Regions from separate parts of the Streptomyces sp. NPDC046925 genome, predicted to be linked through region 2. Evidence: riboswitches for the same ligand, from Rfam matches in the RefSeq annotation. Region 2 holds a riboswitch; the other holds the start of a gene.
The links. A riboswitch is a leader RNA that binds a small molecule or an ion and turns the genes downstream of it on or off. The one in region 2 is predicted to bind S-adenosylmethionine.

Region 1 (6,980 bases), on a different contig from region 2:
AAGTGGTCCTCCCGGACAGGGGTGGCATGCTCCGGATCGCATCGGTGCCCGCGACGGACGGCCTGCAAGCCTTGTGGTTCCTTGCCCCACCCGGCGTGCGGGCCTCACCGACCCGATCCAAGTTCTGTCACTCTCACTCGGAGAGTGCTAAGCCCAATGATTAGCACTCGACCCCTACGAGTGCAAGCGCCTCTGGTGGATCCCGGACGTACGAGGGGGGCGCGTCCAGGGCGCGGTGCGGGGCGCACGGCCGGACGCACGAGGGGCCCGTACCCCTGTCGGGATACGGGCCCCTCGTCACTCGCTAAGTCGCTGGCCGATCGCGCCGAGATCAGACGGCGAGCTTGACCATGTCCGCCTGCGGACCCTTCTGGCCCTGCGAGATCTCGAACTCAACTCGCTGACCTTCTTCAAGGGTGCGGTAGCCGTCCATCTGGATCGCGCTGTAGTGGACGAATACATCCGCACCACCGTCGACCGCGATGAAGCCGTACCCCTTCTCCGCGTTGAACCACTTGACGGTGCCCTGAGCCATGCCTAACTCCCCTATTACTGGCCCTTGCACGGACCCGCACTTCGCGGACCCGGGTCAGACCTCACCCCCCCAATGGGTTGTGGAGGCGTGCGCCGGAACGCGTCGACCGCGGCTGAATGTATCTGTCCAACTGCCCTCTGCAACAGGTCAATCAGACGAGAATTCTGGGCACGCCTGATCGGAAATATGCGGAGGATTTACCGGAGTTCAGGGCAAGTCGGGCCGGACAAATGCCGCGAGAGGGGCAAATGGGCAGTGCACATTGGCTACTTCTGGTCGGCCTCGGGGCGACTTCGTATATGCGCTCGGCACAAACGGGGAAGCTTGCTTCCCAACTGTACCGCGCTCAACCACATGGAATTGCCCCCTCCACTTCTCTCGCGGAGGGGGCAAAGCCGATTACGCAGGGTATTTCTTTAAAGAATCAACCACCGGCGACGGCGGGAATGATCGAGATACCCGCGCCGTCCGGCGTGGCGGTCTCCAGACCCTGCTCGAAGCGGACGTCGTCGTCGTTCACGTAGACGTTCACGAAGCGCCGCAGCTTGCCCTGGTCGTCCAGGACGCGAGCGGCGATACCGGCGTGGTTCTTCTCCAGGTCGGCGATGACCTCGGAGAGGTTCGCCCCCTCGGCGGCGACCTCGGACTGACCGCCGGTGTAGGTGCGGAGAATGGTGGGGATACGAACGTTCACGCTCATGGGGATCACCTCGGTAGTTCGGGGGCGTGGGGCGCCCCGTCAGGGGCGCGGGGAACTGCGCGACCAGCCACGACGGTCCGCAGCCGGAAACAAGGCTCAGGCCCTACGGCGGTTAACCGGCAAGACCCGCGGCGCGAAACGCGTCAAGGTTGGGCTTGATCGTCGCGGTCGCCTGAGAGGTCTCGGCGACAGCGTCAAGCGTCTTGAGCCCGTCACCGGTGTTCAGGACCACCGTGGTGAGCGTGGGGTCGATGAGACCGGCGTCGATCAGCTTCTTGGTGACGCCCACCGTCACACCCCCGGCGGTCTCCGCGAAGATCCCCTCACTCCGAGCGAGCAGCTCGATCGCGTCGACGACCTGCTCGTCGTTCACGTCCTCCACCGCACCGCCCGTACGGCGCGCGATGTCCAGGACGTACGGCCCGTCGGCGGGGTTGCCGATGGCGAGGGACTTGGCGATGGTGTCCGGCTTCTGCGGGCGCACGACGTCGTGCCCGGCCTTGAAGGCGGTGGACACCGGCGAGCAGCCCTCGGCCTGGGCGCCGAAGATCTTGTAGGGCTTGTCCTCGACGAGCCCCAGCTTGATGAGCTCCTTGAGACCCTTGTCGATCTTCGTGAGCTGAGAGCCCGACGCGATCGGGATGACCAGCTGGTCGGGAAGGACCCACCCCAGCTGCTCGCAGATCTCGTACGCGAGGGTCTTGGAGCCCTCTCCGTAGTACGGCCGCAGGTTCACGTTCACGAAGCCCCAGCCCTCGCCCAGCGGGTCGCCGATGAGCTCGGAGCAGAAGCGGTTCACGTCGTCGTAGTTGCCCTCGATGCCGACGAGCTCGCCGCCGTACACCGCGGCCATGACGACCTTGCCCTGCTCCAGGTCGTGCGGGATGAACACGCAGGAGCGGAAGCCGGCGCGGGCCGCGGCGGCGCCGACGGCGCCCGCGAGGTTGCCGGTGGAGGAGCAGGAGAGCGTGGTGAAGCCGAAGGCGCGGGCCGCCTCGATGGCCTGCGCCACGACGCGGTCCTTGAAGGAGTGCGTCGGGTTGCCCGAGTCGTCCTTGACGAACAGCTTGCCCTGCTCGACGCCGAGCTCGCGGGCGAGGTTGTCGGCCTTGACGAGCTTGGTCCAACCAGGGTTGAGGTTGGGCTTCTCGGCGACGTCCGCCGGGACGGGCAGGAGAGGGGCGTAGCGCCAGATGTTGTCCGGGCCGGACTCGATCTGCTTGCGGAGCGCCTCGGGGTCACCGGTCGGCAGGTCGTACGCGACTTCGAGCGGGCCGAAACAGGCCTGGCAGGCGAAGATCGGGCCGAGGGCGTAGAGCTCACCGCACTCGCGGCAGGAGAGGCCGGACGCGGGGCCGAGGTCCACAGAACCCGTGGACGTCGTGGTGGAGGTGGTGGTGTCGTTCGTTGCGACAGTCTGCGCAGCCATGGAGGCGAGGCCCTTTCTCCTCATCTTCCTCGCGACGCATCTCGCCGCGAGACGGAATTGGCACCTTCCCCACCGAGACCTCGCGTGCGCGGTCGGCGGGATGGTTGCCGGGGCTTCAACGGGCCGTATCCCTCTGCCCCTCTGGATGAGCGGTATGGCGCCGGGCTTCAGGGGCCCGGGGCATTTGTCGCGCGATGACCCCGGCATGCGATGGTCATCGGCGTTGTTCAAGACTGTAACCGACGGCCTGGACCCTTGAGATAGTCGTCCGAACCGCGAGATGGATCACATGTAGGTCACACACAGGAGGAGCCACCCGTGCTGGAAGAGGCCGAGCGCTGGCTGACCAGGCGTTCCTGGTCCGTCGCAGACCGCCCGCTCAGCGCGCTCGTCGCCGCCAAACGGGCGTCGGGAGCCTCGGTGAGTGTCGTCCTGCCCGCGCTCGACGAGGAGGAGACGGTCGGCGAGATCGTCGCCGAGATCCGCCGCGAGCTGATCGAGAAGACCCCCCTCGTCGACGAACTCGTGGTCGTGGATTCCGGCTCCCGCGACCGTACGGCCGAGGTCGCCGGGGCGGCGGGCGCGCGGGTCGTGCACCGGGACGAGATCCTGCCGCGCATCCCGGCCGTGCCCGGCAAGGGCGAGGTCCTGTGGCGCTCGCTCCTGGTGACCGGCGGCGACATCGTCGCGTTCGTCGACGCGGACCTGCGGGAGTTCTCGGCGGACTTCGTGACGGGGATCGTGGGCCCGCTCCTGACCGAGCCCGACGTGGACTTCGTGAAGGCGATGTACGACCGCCCGCTGGCCGGGACCGACGACCAGGGCGGCCGGGTCACCGAGCTGATGGCGCGCCCGCTGCTCAACATGCACTGGCCCCAACTCGCCGGATTCGTGCAGCCGCTGGGCGGGGAGTACGCGGCGCGCAGATCCCTCCTGGAGCGGCTGCCGTTCCCCGTCGGATACGGCGTGGAGCTCGGGCTGCTCGTCGACGCGCTGCACACCGTGGGCCTGGACGCGCTCGCGCAGGTCGACGTCGGGGTGCGCAAGCACCGCCACCAGGACGGGCAGGCGCTCGGCCGGATGGCCGCGGCGATCTACCGGACGGCACAGCTGCGCCTGGCGCGCGGCCATCTCGTACGCCCCGAGCTCATACAGTTCGAACGGGGCGAGCAGGGGTTCGAACCGCGGACCCATTCGGTCGACACGGAGGAGCGTCCGCCGATGTCCGGGGTCGCGGAGTACACGGCCCGCCGCGTGGCGTAACCGCTCTTCGCCGGGCATTTTGTCTACATTCCCCACTTATGCGGCAAAGACATGCAAGGGGAAGCGCGCGACGTATCGGTGGCATGACCGTGGCCACGGTCGGCCTCATGGCGGGACTACTGCTCGGCGGAGCGGCCGTGCCCGCGCTCGCGACAGCGGCGACCACGACAGCCGGGACCGCGGCATCCGCGGAGGTGCGTCACGGCGCGACACTGCGAGCGGACGAGCAGCAGACCGTGCGGGGAGAGCTGGCCAAGGCCGGCAGCGACTCGGACACGATGCTGTACGCGGGCCTCGCGATCTCCCTGTGCGTCCTGGGCGCGCTCGCGGTGGCGGCGGCACGGAGCAGACGGAACTAGCCGTACGTTTGAGCCCTTCCCGGAAGGGCTAGGTTGCGCACATGGTCTCCGAGCACGCCGCAGCGCAGGTCCTCGTCGCGTCCAACCGCGGCCCCGTCTCGTACGCCCTGGAGGAGAACGGGGAGCTGACGGCCAAGCGGGGCGGCGGCGGACTCGTCTCCGGGCTCAGCGCGATCGGCGACTCCGAGGCCGCCCTGTGGGTGTGCGCGGCCCTGGGCGACGGCGACCGCGAGGCCGTGCGGCGCGGGGTCGGCGAGCCCGGCGTACGGATGCTCGACATCGATGAGCGGGTGCACGCCGACGCGTACAACGGAATCGCGAACTCGGTCCTCTGGTTCGTCCACCACATGCTGTACCAGACGCCGCTCGAACCGGCCTTCGGCCCGGAGTTCCGTGCGCAGTGGGCGTCGTACGAGACCTACAACCGGGCCTTCGCGGAGGCGCTCGCCGAGAGCGCGGCCGGGGGCGCTGCGGTCCTCGTCCAGGACTACCACCTGGCCCTGGTGCCGGGGATGCTGCGCGAACTCCGCCCCGACCTGCGCATCGGCCACTTCTCGCACACCCCGTGGGCGCCGGTCGACTACTTCCGGATGCTGCCGGACGACGTCTCCGAACAGCTGCTGCGCGGCATCCTGGGCGCCGACCGGGCCGCGTTCCTGACGGGGCGGTGGGCGGACGCGTTCAGCGACTGCTGCGTCGCGATCCTGGGCGGTACGTCGGGGACGCGGATCGGGGTGCACGGGCTCGGGGCCGACGCGGATTTCCTGCGGGAGCGGTCGCGGCGGGATGACGTGGAGGAGCGGCTCGTCGCGCTGCGGGAGCAGATCGGGGGCGACCGGAAGGTAGTGGTCCGCGTCGACAGGACCGAGCTCTCCAAGAACATCGTGCGGGGGTTGCAGGCGTACCGCGAGCTGCTCGCCACGCGGCCCGAGTGGCGGGAGCGGGTCGTGCATGTCGCGTTCGCGTATCCGTCGCGGCAGGATCTCGCGGTGTACCGCGACTACACGGCCTCCGTGCAGAGGCTCGCGGACGAGATCAACTCCGAGTACGGGGTGGAGGGTTGGACGCCGGTCGTCCTGCACGTCAAGGACGACTTCGCCCGCTCGCTCGCGGCGTACCGTCTCGCCGACGTGGCCCTGGTGAACCCCATCCGGGACGGGATGAACCTGGTCGCCAAGGAGGTTCCTGTCGTCTCCGACGAGGGGTGCGCGCTGGTCCTGTCCCGGGAGGCGGGGGCGTACGAGGAGCTGGGCGAGGATGCGGTGGTGGTGAATCCGTACGACGTGACGGCCACTGCGGAGGCGTTGCATTCGGCGCTGACTATGCCTCTCGCGGAACGCGCGGAACGCACGAAGCGGCTCGCTGCGGCGGCAACTTCCCTCCCCCCGTCCCAGTGGTTCCTGGACCAGCTGAGGGCGCTGGGGAACTGACTTTTTTCATCCCCAACCCCGCCCCTTCCCGGCTGTATCCATTGGCGGCTGCGCCGCGCAGGGGGCTCCGCCCCCAGACCCCCGGCCCATTCAGCCCGTCCGGCGTTTGAGGACGAACTCGGCGAAGCCGGTGATGACGGTACGCACAAGGCCCTCGCGCCGAGCGAGTTTTTGGGAAGGGGCGGGGTTGGGGACTAAGCCTTTCTGGTCAGGGAAGCCGGGCTGCAAGCGAGGTGAGTAGGGTCACGACCCCCTCGGGGCCGTCCACCACCAGGTCCGCCCTCTCGGCGAGCTCTGCGACCTCAGAGCTGCCACTGCACACCAACAGCCCCCGCACCTGATCAGAACGCAGCTTCTCCACCGCCGCGAAAGCGGGGAGGTCGCCCAGGTCGTCCCCGGCGTACACGACGGTCTCCGCCCCCACTTCACGGACGTACTCCGCGAGGGCAACCCCCTTGTCCATACCGGGCGGCCGCAACTCAAGGACAAGCCGCCCCGGTTCGACGATCAGCCCGTGCCGGGAAGCCAACTCACCGAGAGGCTCACGAAGCGCCTCGAACGCGGCCTGCGGATCCCGCGCCCGGCGGGTATGGACGGCGACCGCCCGCCCCTTCTCCTCTATCCACGTACCGCGCCACGCCCCGATCCCGTCCAGAAACCCGGGCAACTCGGCCCGCACGGCAGCCACCCCGGGGTGCGGATCAGCCGCATGAACCGCAGAGGAAACCGCGTCCCAGCGCTCGGCACCGTAATGCCCGAGCACGACGAGGTGTTCGAGGCCGGGAACCCCCGCAAGGCCGCCGTACCGCACCGCGACACCCGCGGGCCGCCCGGTGACCACCGCGACGGAGCGCACCTTCGGCGCGAGCGCGGCGAGGGCGGGAACGGCGCCGGGATGGGCGCGGGCCTGCTCGGGATCGGGCACGATCGGCGCGAGCGTGCCGTCGAAGTCGAGCGCGATCACGGCCTGCCCGGGCCGCGCGAGAAGCGCGGCAAGACCCTCGCGCCCGGCGGAGGTCACGGGCTCGGGCAGCTCGGGAGAGTACTCAGGGTCACCCATGGGCCCGACCCTACGCTCAACGCTCCCCGCGCCGGGACTCCCTGACCCGCCGGAGCCGGTTGACGGTCACCGGATCGTGCGCGAGGGCGCGGGGATCGTCGAGCAGGGCGTTCAGGAGCTGGTAGTAGCGGACCGGCACCAGACCGAGCTGCTCACGGACGGCGCGCTCCTTGGCTCCGGGACCGGCCGCCCAGTCCCGCCGCT
Region 2 (6,980 bases):
TCGCCCGACGCCGACCCGGCCGAGAACTACGGCGGCATCGGCTCGGTCATCGGCCACGAGATCGGCCACGGCTTCGACGACCAGGGCGCGCAGTACGACGGCGCGGGCAACCTCAACGACTGGTGGACCGCGGCCGACAAGACCGCGTTCGAGGCGAAGTCGAAGGCGCTGGTCAAGCAGTACGACGCCTTCTCGCCGCGCAACCTGCCGGACGAGTTCGTCAACGGCTCGCTGACGGTCGGCGAGAACATCGGCGACCTGGGCGGCCTGACGATCGGGCACACGGCGTACCGCATCGCGCTCGACGGCGCCCCGATGCCCACGAGCGGCGGCCTGACCGGCTCGCAGCGGCTCTTCATGAGCTGGGCCTACTGCTGGCGCACCAAGCGCCGCAAGGAGCAGGAGCAGCAGTACCTCACCATCGACCCGCACTCGCCGCCCGAGTTCCGCGCCAACATCGTCCGCAACCTCGAAGAGTTCCACGAGGCGTTCGAGACGACGCAGGGCGACGGCCTCTGGCTGGACCGCGCGGAGCGCGTCCGGATCTGGTGAACTCAGGCGTGGCCGCGGAGCGCGTGCCGCGGCCACGCCCGATCCTGCCGTAGGCGCGGGGCCTGTGGGCGTGGGGCCCGTGGGCGTCGTGGGGCGCCGTGCGAGCGCCCCTACCGTGCGGCGTGCAGCATGCGGAGCTGACCGATCTCGGCGGCGTTCTTCATCAGCTCGGAGTTCACCCAGCCGAGCATGTCGGCGACGGTGTGTTCGGGGTCGTTCTGCCAGGGAAACGGGGCGGTGGCGTCCAGGTCGACGTCGTCGAGCCGGTCGAGCACCGCCAGCCAGTCCGTACGCAGGTCCCGCAGCCAGTCGACGCTCGCCTCGCCCTCGCCCGGCCAGGCGACCTCGGTCCGCTCCCGCGGCACGTGCCCCCGCGCGTGGTCGATCGTCACGCCCCACCACCAGCCGATGTGCCAGCTGATCCAGCCGATCGTGGGTACGGGAACGGGGTCCGGCTCGGTCTCCGCGAAGTCCGGCACCCACCCTCCGTCGCCGTCGGGCCGCACCGTCCAGCAGAGCGGCGCGGGCTCCCACAGGAAGTCCCCGGGCTCGAGACGCTCCAGGTGGTACTCGAAGAGGGACCAGGTCAGATCGAACTGCCGGCGCAGCAGGACGCCTCGGGAATCGTTCATCAGGTGACCCTGGCACAGGGGCGCTCGGCTTGAGAAAGGGGTTTCGCGTCTCAGGCGGGGGCGTCCGACCACCGCCGGTCCGGGGCGACGGTACGAGGGTGGTGGGTGCGGAAGGCCGGGTGGTCGTGCAGGCGGCGGACGTACGCGCGCAGGTGCGGGTACGCGTGAGTGGGCTCGGCCCCGACTTCGTCCGGGGCGGGGTGGACCAGCTTCGCCCACACGTCCACGTCCGCCGCGCTCAGTTCGTCGCCCGCGAGGTAGAGGTGGGCGGCCAGGCGGCTGTCGAGGCGGTCCAGCGTCGCGGGGGAGAGAGGGCCTGCGAGCAGGTCGTGCCAGGAGTCGATCCGGGTCGCCTGGGACGGCGGGCGCAGGGGATGGAGCGGGCCGCTGCCGTGTGCGGCCAGGCGGCAGGCGAGGTCGCGCAGGATGTCCGGCGTGTGATTGCTGACGACGTGCCCGCTCCAGCGGTCGCACAGGGCGGGAACGGTCAGCGGGCCGTCGAAGTGGTGCTCGGTGGCTTCGTAGCAGCGGTGCAGGGCGTCGAGCGCGGCGCTGCTTTCCGGGGCGTCCGGTGCCAGAAGCGTCGTGGTGACCGAGTCCCTGAGCCCGAGCAGGTCGAGCGTGATCGAGACGCGCAAGGAGTGCGGACACCCTGCCGAGAGGTACAGGTGATAGCGGTGGGGCGCCGGGTAGAAGCCGCCGGCGAGATCGGCGCCGATGCGGCTGCGGATGGGAGCGGGGCGCGTGCCGTGCGGGGAGCGGGGCTCCTCAAGGACGACGTGGCGGGGGCGTTGTGACGTGATCTCGGGCATGGCTCTCCAGACAGGCGAAGGGGCGCCGACCGCGCGCTCGGCGCCGGTGGCACAGCGGGGGAGAGGGTGAGGTGGGGCCGCAGAGGGCCGCAGAGATGACGCTTCGTCACCGCGTACGTCTTGTGTGTCTGGTACGTCTCGTACGCGCGGACGTCAGAAGGCTGGCACCGAGGCGCTGCACACGCGCAGCAGGTCGATGTGCAGGCGTCTGGTCAGAACGCGGGGGCGGGGCCGGGGCGCGGACAGAAGAGGCCGCCGGCTGCTGTTCCTCTCACCGACCGCCCTGGACATGTCCACCAGCCCTGCCGTCGAGGCCCGTTACCGTCCCGGGAAGTCTGAGTGCGGGTGCCCGGTGCCGTCAAGAAGGCCGGAGAGCTCACGTGACCTGAGAACTCGCGGCCTGAGAACTCGCGGCCGGAAAGCGGAACAGAAGCAGGAGCCCGACGGTTGTGCCTGAGAAGGACGGCCACCGAGGCACGGACAAAGATGTGCGCACGCCCATGATCCACGGGCATTGCGCACCGCTCCGGCCTCACGTAACGTCCCGAGCAGGTTACGAGTGTCAGCGTCAAGCCCTGGCTTGCTGACCGGCAACCCTCCCACGCGGCGGGGTGCTCCAGGTGAGGACCAGGCGGGCCCGATCAGGGTCCGCAAGCGCGAGACCGGCGAGGCCCCTGGCCCGCCGGGCCGGAAGGGCGGAGGTGGGGGACGTGCCGATGGTGCCGCACGTGTCGCACGTTTCGCATGTGTCGCCCGCGATGCCCCGGCCGTGGTCCGCCTCAGCCGCCCCGCGCGTCAAGGCGATCGCCCCGAGCCCGCGGGTCCACCTGTACTCCCGGCCGCATATCGATCTGCAGCGCGTCGCCGGCGCGCTCTGTTGTTCCTGACCCCGTCACCCCGCCGCCGCACCCTCGGAGCCGAGGGGCCGGTGATCTCGTACGGTCGATCAGGAAGGCACACCTTTCGTGTCGTCATCATCTGCGCTGCCCCATTCATCCGCTCAATCCGTTTCCTCCCCGTCTTCTTCTTCACCCTCCGGTGCCCCGCTGCACCTCGCCGTCGCGCTCGACGGCGCGGGCTGGCACCCCGCCGCCTGGCGTGAACCGGTAGCCCGGCCGGGGGAGTTGCTCACCGCCCGGTACTGGACCGATCTGATCACCGAGGCCGAACGCGGCCTGCTCGACTTCGTGACCATCGAGGACGCGCTCGGGCTCCAGTCCTCGCACTTCACCGAACCCGACGGACGCACGGACCAGGTGCGAGGGCGCCTCGACGCCGTCCTCGTCGCCGCCCGTGTCGCGCCGCTGACCCGCCACATCGGCCTTGTGCCGACCGTGGTGACCACCCACACGGAGCCCTTCCACATATCCAAGGCGATCGCCACGCTCGACTACGTGAGCACGGGCCGCGCGGGCCTGCGGGTGCAGGTGTCCGCGCGCCGCAACGACGCCGCGCACTTCGGGCGCCGTACGTTTCCCGCCCTCGACGGCGTCGAGGACCTCGGCCGAGCGGACGTACGGGAGCTGACCCTCGACCTCTTCGACGAGGTGGCCGACTACGTCGAGGTCGTGCGCCGCCTCTGGGACAGCTGGGAGGACGACGCGGAGATCCGGGACGTCGCCACCGGCCGCTTCATCGACCGCGACAAGCTGCACTACATCGACTTCGAGGGCAAGCACTTCAGCGTCAAGGGCCCCTCGATCACACCCCGGCCGCCGCAGGGCAGGCCCGTCGTCAGCGCGCTCGCCCACGAGGGCCCCACCGACGCCCCCTTCCGGCTCCTCGGCCGCTCCGCCGACATCGGATACGTCACCCCGCGTGACGCCGGGCACGCGCGTGCCATCGTCACCGCGGTCCGTGCCGAGCAGGACGCCGCCGGGCGCACCGACGAGCCCCTGCACCTCTTCGGCGACCTGGTGGTGTTCCTCGACGACGACCCGGCCGCCGCCGCGGCCCGCCGCGAGCGTCTGGACGCCCTCGCCGGTCACCCGTACACCAGCGACGCCCGCATCTTCGCGGGCACTCCCGCTCAACTGGCCGATCTGCTATTGGAGTTGCAGCAGGCCGGTCTCACCGGATTCCGGCTGCGCCCCGCCGTCGCCGGTCACGACCTCCCGGCGATCACCCGGGGCCTGGTGCCCGAACTCCAGCGCCGCGGCGCCTTCCGGCACGCGTACGAGGCCGACACCCTGCGCGGCCTGCTCGGCCTCGCCCGCCCCGCAAGCCGCTACGCCGCCACCGCCTGAGCCGGAAGGAACCCCGACATGAGCAAGTCACCGGACAAGCCGCTCAAGCAGATCCACCTCGCGGCGCACTTCCCCGGCGTCAACAACACCACCGTATGGAGCGATCCCGAAGCCGGAAGCCACATCGAGTTCAGCTCCTTCGCGCACTTCGCCCGCACCGCCGAGCGCGCCAAGTTCGACTTCCTGTTCCTCGCCGAAGGGCTGCGCCTTCGCGAACAGGGCGGGGAGATCTACGACTTGGACGTCGTCGGGCGGCCCGACACCTTCACCGTCCTCACCGCGCTCGCCGCCGTCACCGAACACCTCGGCCTGACCGGCACCATCAACTCCACCTTCAACGAGCCGTACGAGGTGGCCCGCCAGTTCGCCAGCCTCGACCACCTCTCCGGCGGGCGCGCCGCCTGGAACGTCGTGACCTCCTGGGACGCCTTCACCGGCGAGAACTTCCGCCGCGGCGGATTCCTCCCGCAGGAGGAGCGGTACTCCAGGGCGAAGGAATTCCTCAGCACGGCGAACGAGCTCTTCGACTCCTGGCGCGGCGACGAGATCGCCGCCGACCGGGAGAGCGGCACCTTCCTGCGCGACGCCAAGGCGGGCGCCTTCGTCCACCAGGGACAGCACTTCGACATCCAGGGGCAGTTCAACGTCCCGCGCAGCCCGCAGGGGCGACCCGTCATCTTCCAGGCCGGTGACTCCGAGGAGGGGCGCGAGTTCGCGGCCGCGGGCGCCGACGCGATCTTCAGCCGGTACAGCACGCTCAAGGAAGGCCAGGCGTTCTACGCGGACGTCAAGGGACGCCTCGCGCGCCACGGCCGCACCCACGACCAGCTGCTCATCCTGCCCGCCGCGACCTTCGTCCTCGGGGACACGGACGCCGAGGCGGAGGAACTCTCCCGCGAGGTGCGGCGCAAGCAGGTCAGCGGCGCAACGGCGATCAAGCACCTGGAGTTCGTCTGGAACCGCGACCTGTCCGCGTACGACCCGGACGGACCGCTGCCCGACATCGACCCCGACCTCGGCGAGCACACCGTCGCCCGCGGGCGCGCCCAAGTGCGCATGTACCGCGACCCGCTGGCCACCGCGCGCGAATGGCGTGAGCTCGCGGCAGCGAACAAGTGGTCCATCCGCGACCTCGTCATCGAGACCGGCAACCGCCAGTCCTTCGTCGGCTCCCCGGCCACCGTCGCCGAGACGATCAACTCCTTCGTCCAGGCCGACGCGTCCGACGGCTTCATCCTCGTCCCGCACATCACCCCCGGCGGCCTCGACGCCTTCGCCGACACCGTGGTCCCGCTGCTCCAGGAGCGCGGCGTGTTCCGTACGGAGTACGAGGGCACGACCCTGCGCGACCACCTCGGGCTCGCTCACCCCGACGCCGGGGCGAGCATCCCCGGCCCCGAGTCCCTGCCCGCGCCCGAGCCCGCGTCCGCCCACCGCTGAGGAGGAGATCACCCACATGCCTGCCATCCCTCTCGGCGTCCTCGACCTGGTCCCGATCTCGTCCGGCTCCACCGCGGCCGAGGCGCTGCACAACTCCGTCGACCTGGCCCGGCAGACCGAGCAATTCGGTTACGCCCGCTACTGGTTCGCCGAACACCACCTCAACCCCGGCGTGGCCGGTACGTCCCCCGCGGTCGTCCTCGCTTTGACCGCCGCCGCGACCTCGACGATCCGGCTCGGTGCAGGTGCCGTACAGCTCGGTCACCGCACCGCCCTCGCCACGGTCGAGGAGTTCGGCCTGATCGACGCGCTGCATCCCGGACGCCTGGACCTGGGCCTCGGCCGCTCCGGCGGCAAGCCCCCCGCCACACCCGCCGCCGCGCCGCCCCCCGCGACGCCGGTCGTCGACGGCCGCGCTCCCAACGGCCTGCGCATCCCGCCCCGGTTCTCCTACGAGCATCTGCTCGGATCGCCCCGCGTCGCCCTCCAGCGCAAGCTGCTCCAGCAGCCGAACGCCACGTCGCAGGATTACGGGGAGCAGGTCGACGACATCCTGGCGCTCCTGGCGGGCACGTACCGATCGGCGGACGGCATCGAGGCACATGTCGTCCCCGGCGAGGGCGCCGACATCCAGGTGTGGATCCTGGGCAGCAGCGGCGGCCAGAGCGCGGACGTCGCGGGCCGGGGCGGCCTGCCCTTCGCCGCGAACTACCACGTCAGTCCGGGCACGGTGCTCGAAGCCGTGGACGGCTACCGTGCCGCGTTCAAGCCCTCCGACGTGCTCGACAAGCCCTACGTCAGCGTTTCCGCGGACGTCGTGGTCGCCGAGGACGACGAGACCGCCCGTGAACTCGCCGCGGGCTACGGACCCTGGGTCCGCAGCATCCGTACGGCCGAGGGCGCCATCCAGTACCCCACGCCGGCCCAGGCACGCGCGCATGTCTGGACCGACGCGGACCGCGCCTTGGTGGACGACCGCACCGAAACCCAGTTCACCGGCTCCCCCGGACGCGTGGCGGACCTCCTGGAACAGCTCCAAGAGGCCACCGGGGCCGACGAGTTGCTCATCACCACCATCACCCACGGCCACGCCGAGCGGGTGCGCTCCTACGAACTGCTCGCACAGGAGTGGCGGCGCCGCAGGTGACAGGACCGTCCGCCGGGCGCCCCCACGCCCGGCGGACACCAGCGACGCGCAGGCCGGACAGACATGCCGGGATGCGAGACCTTGCTGTCCACATGGCGGAACCCGCTTGTCGGTGGCACTGCGTCCCGGTCAGGATGCACGCATGAACCCC

Region 1: another riboswitch for S-adenosylmethionine. It lies ahead of thrC (threonine synthase); the one in region 2 lies ahead of ABZ906_RS31155 (putative leader peptide).

Annotation. Positions count from the first base shown of each region.
Region 1 covers NZ_JBEYWZ010000007.1:338,890-345,869, forward strand. The annotation lists gene ABZ906_RS28440 (cold-shock protein) at 332-535, opposite strand; gene ABZ906_RS28445 (MoaD/ThiS family protein) at 960-1,235, opposite strand; gene thrC (threonine synthase) at 1,348-2,664, opposite strand; SAM riboswitch class I at 2,682-2,816, opposite strand; gene ABZ906_RS28455 (glucosyl-3-phosphoglycerate synthase) at 2,983-3,927, shown strand; gene ABZ906_RS28460 (hypothetical protein) at 4,011-4,286, shown strand; gene ABZ906_RS28465 (trehalose-6-phosphate synthase) at 4,328-5,716, shown strand; gene otsB (trehalose-phosphatase) at 5,925-6,776, opposite strand; gene ABZ906_RS28475 (DUF3263 domain-containing protein) at 6,793-6,980, opposite strand, start outside.
Region 2 covers NZ_JBEYWZ010000009.1:175,561-182,540, forward strand. The annotation lists gene ABZ906_RS31140 (M13-type metalloendopeptidase) at 1-552, shown strand, start outside; gene ABZ906_RS31145 (DinB family protein) at 663-1,184, opposite strand; gene ABZ906_RS31150 (glutathione S-transferase C-terminal domain-containing protein) at 1,235-1,996, opposite strand; SAM riboswitch class IV at 2,548-2,659, shown strand; gene ABZ906_RS31155 (putative leader peptide) at 2,755-2,883, shown strand; gene ABZ906_RS31160 (LLM class flavin-dependent oxidoreductase) at 2,962-4,242, shown strand; gene ABZ906_RS31165 (NtaA/DmoA family FMN-dependent monooxygenase) at 4,261-5,682, shown strand; gene ABZ906_RS31170 (LLM class flavin-dependent oxidoreductase) at 5,699-6,829, shown strand.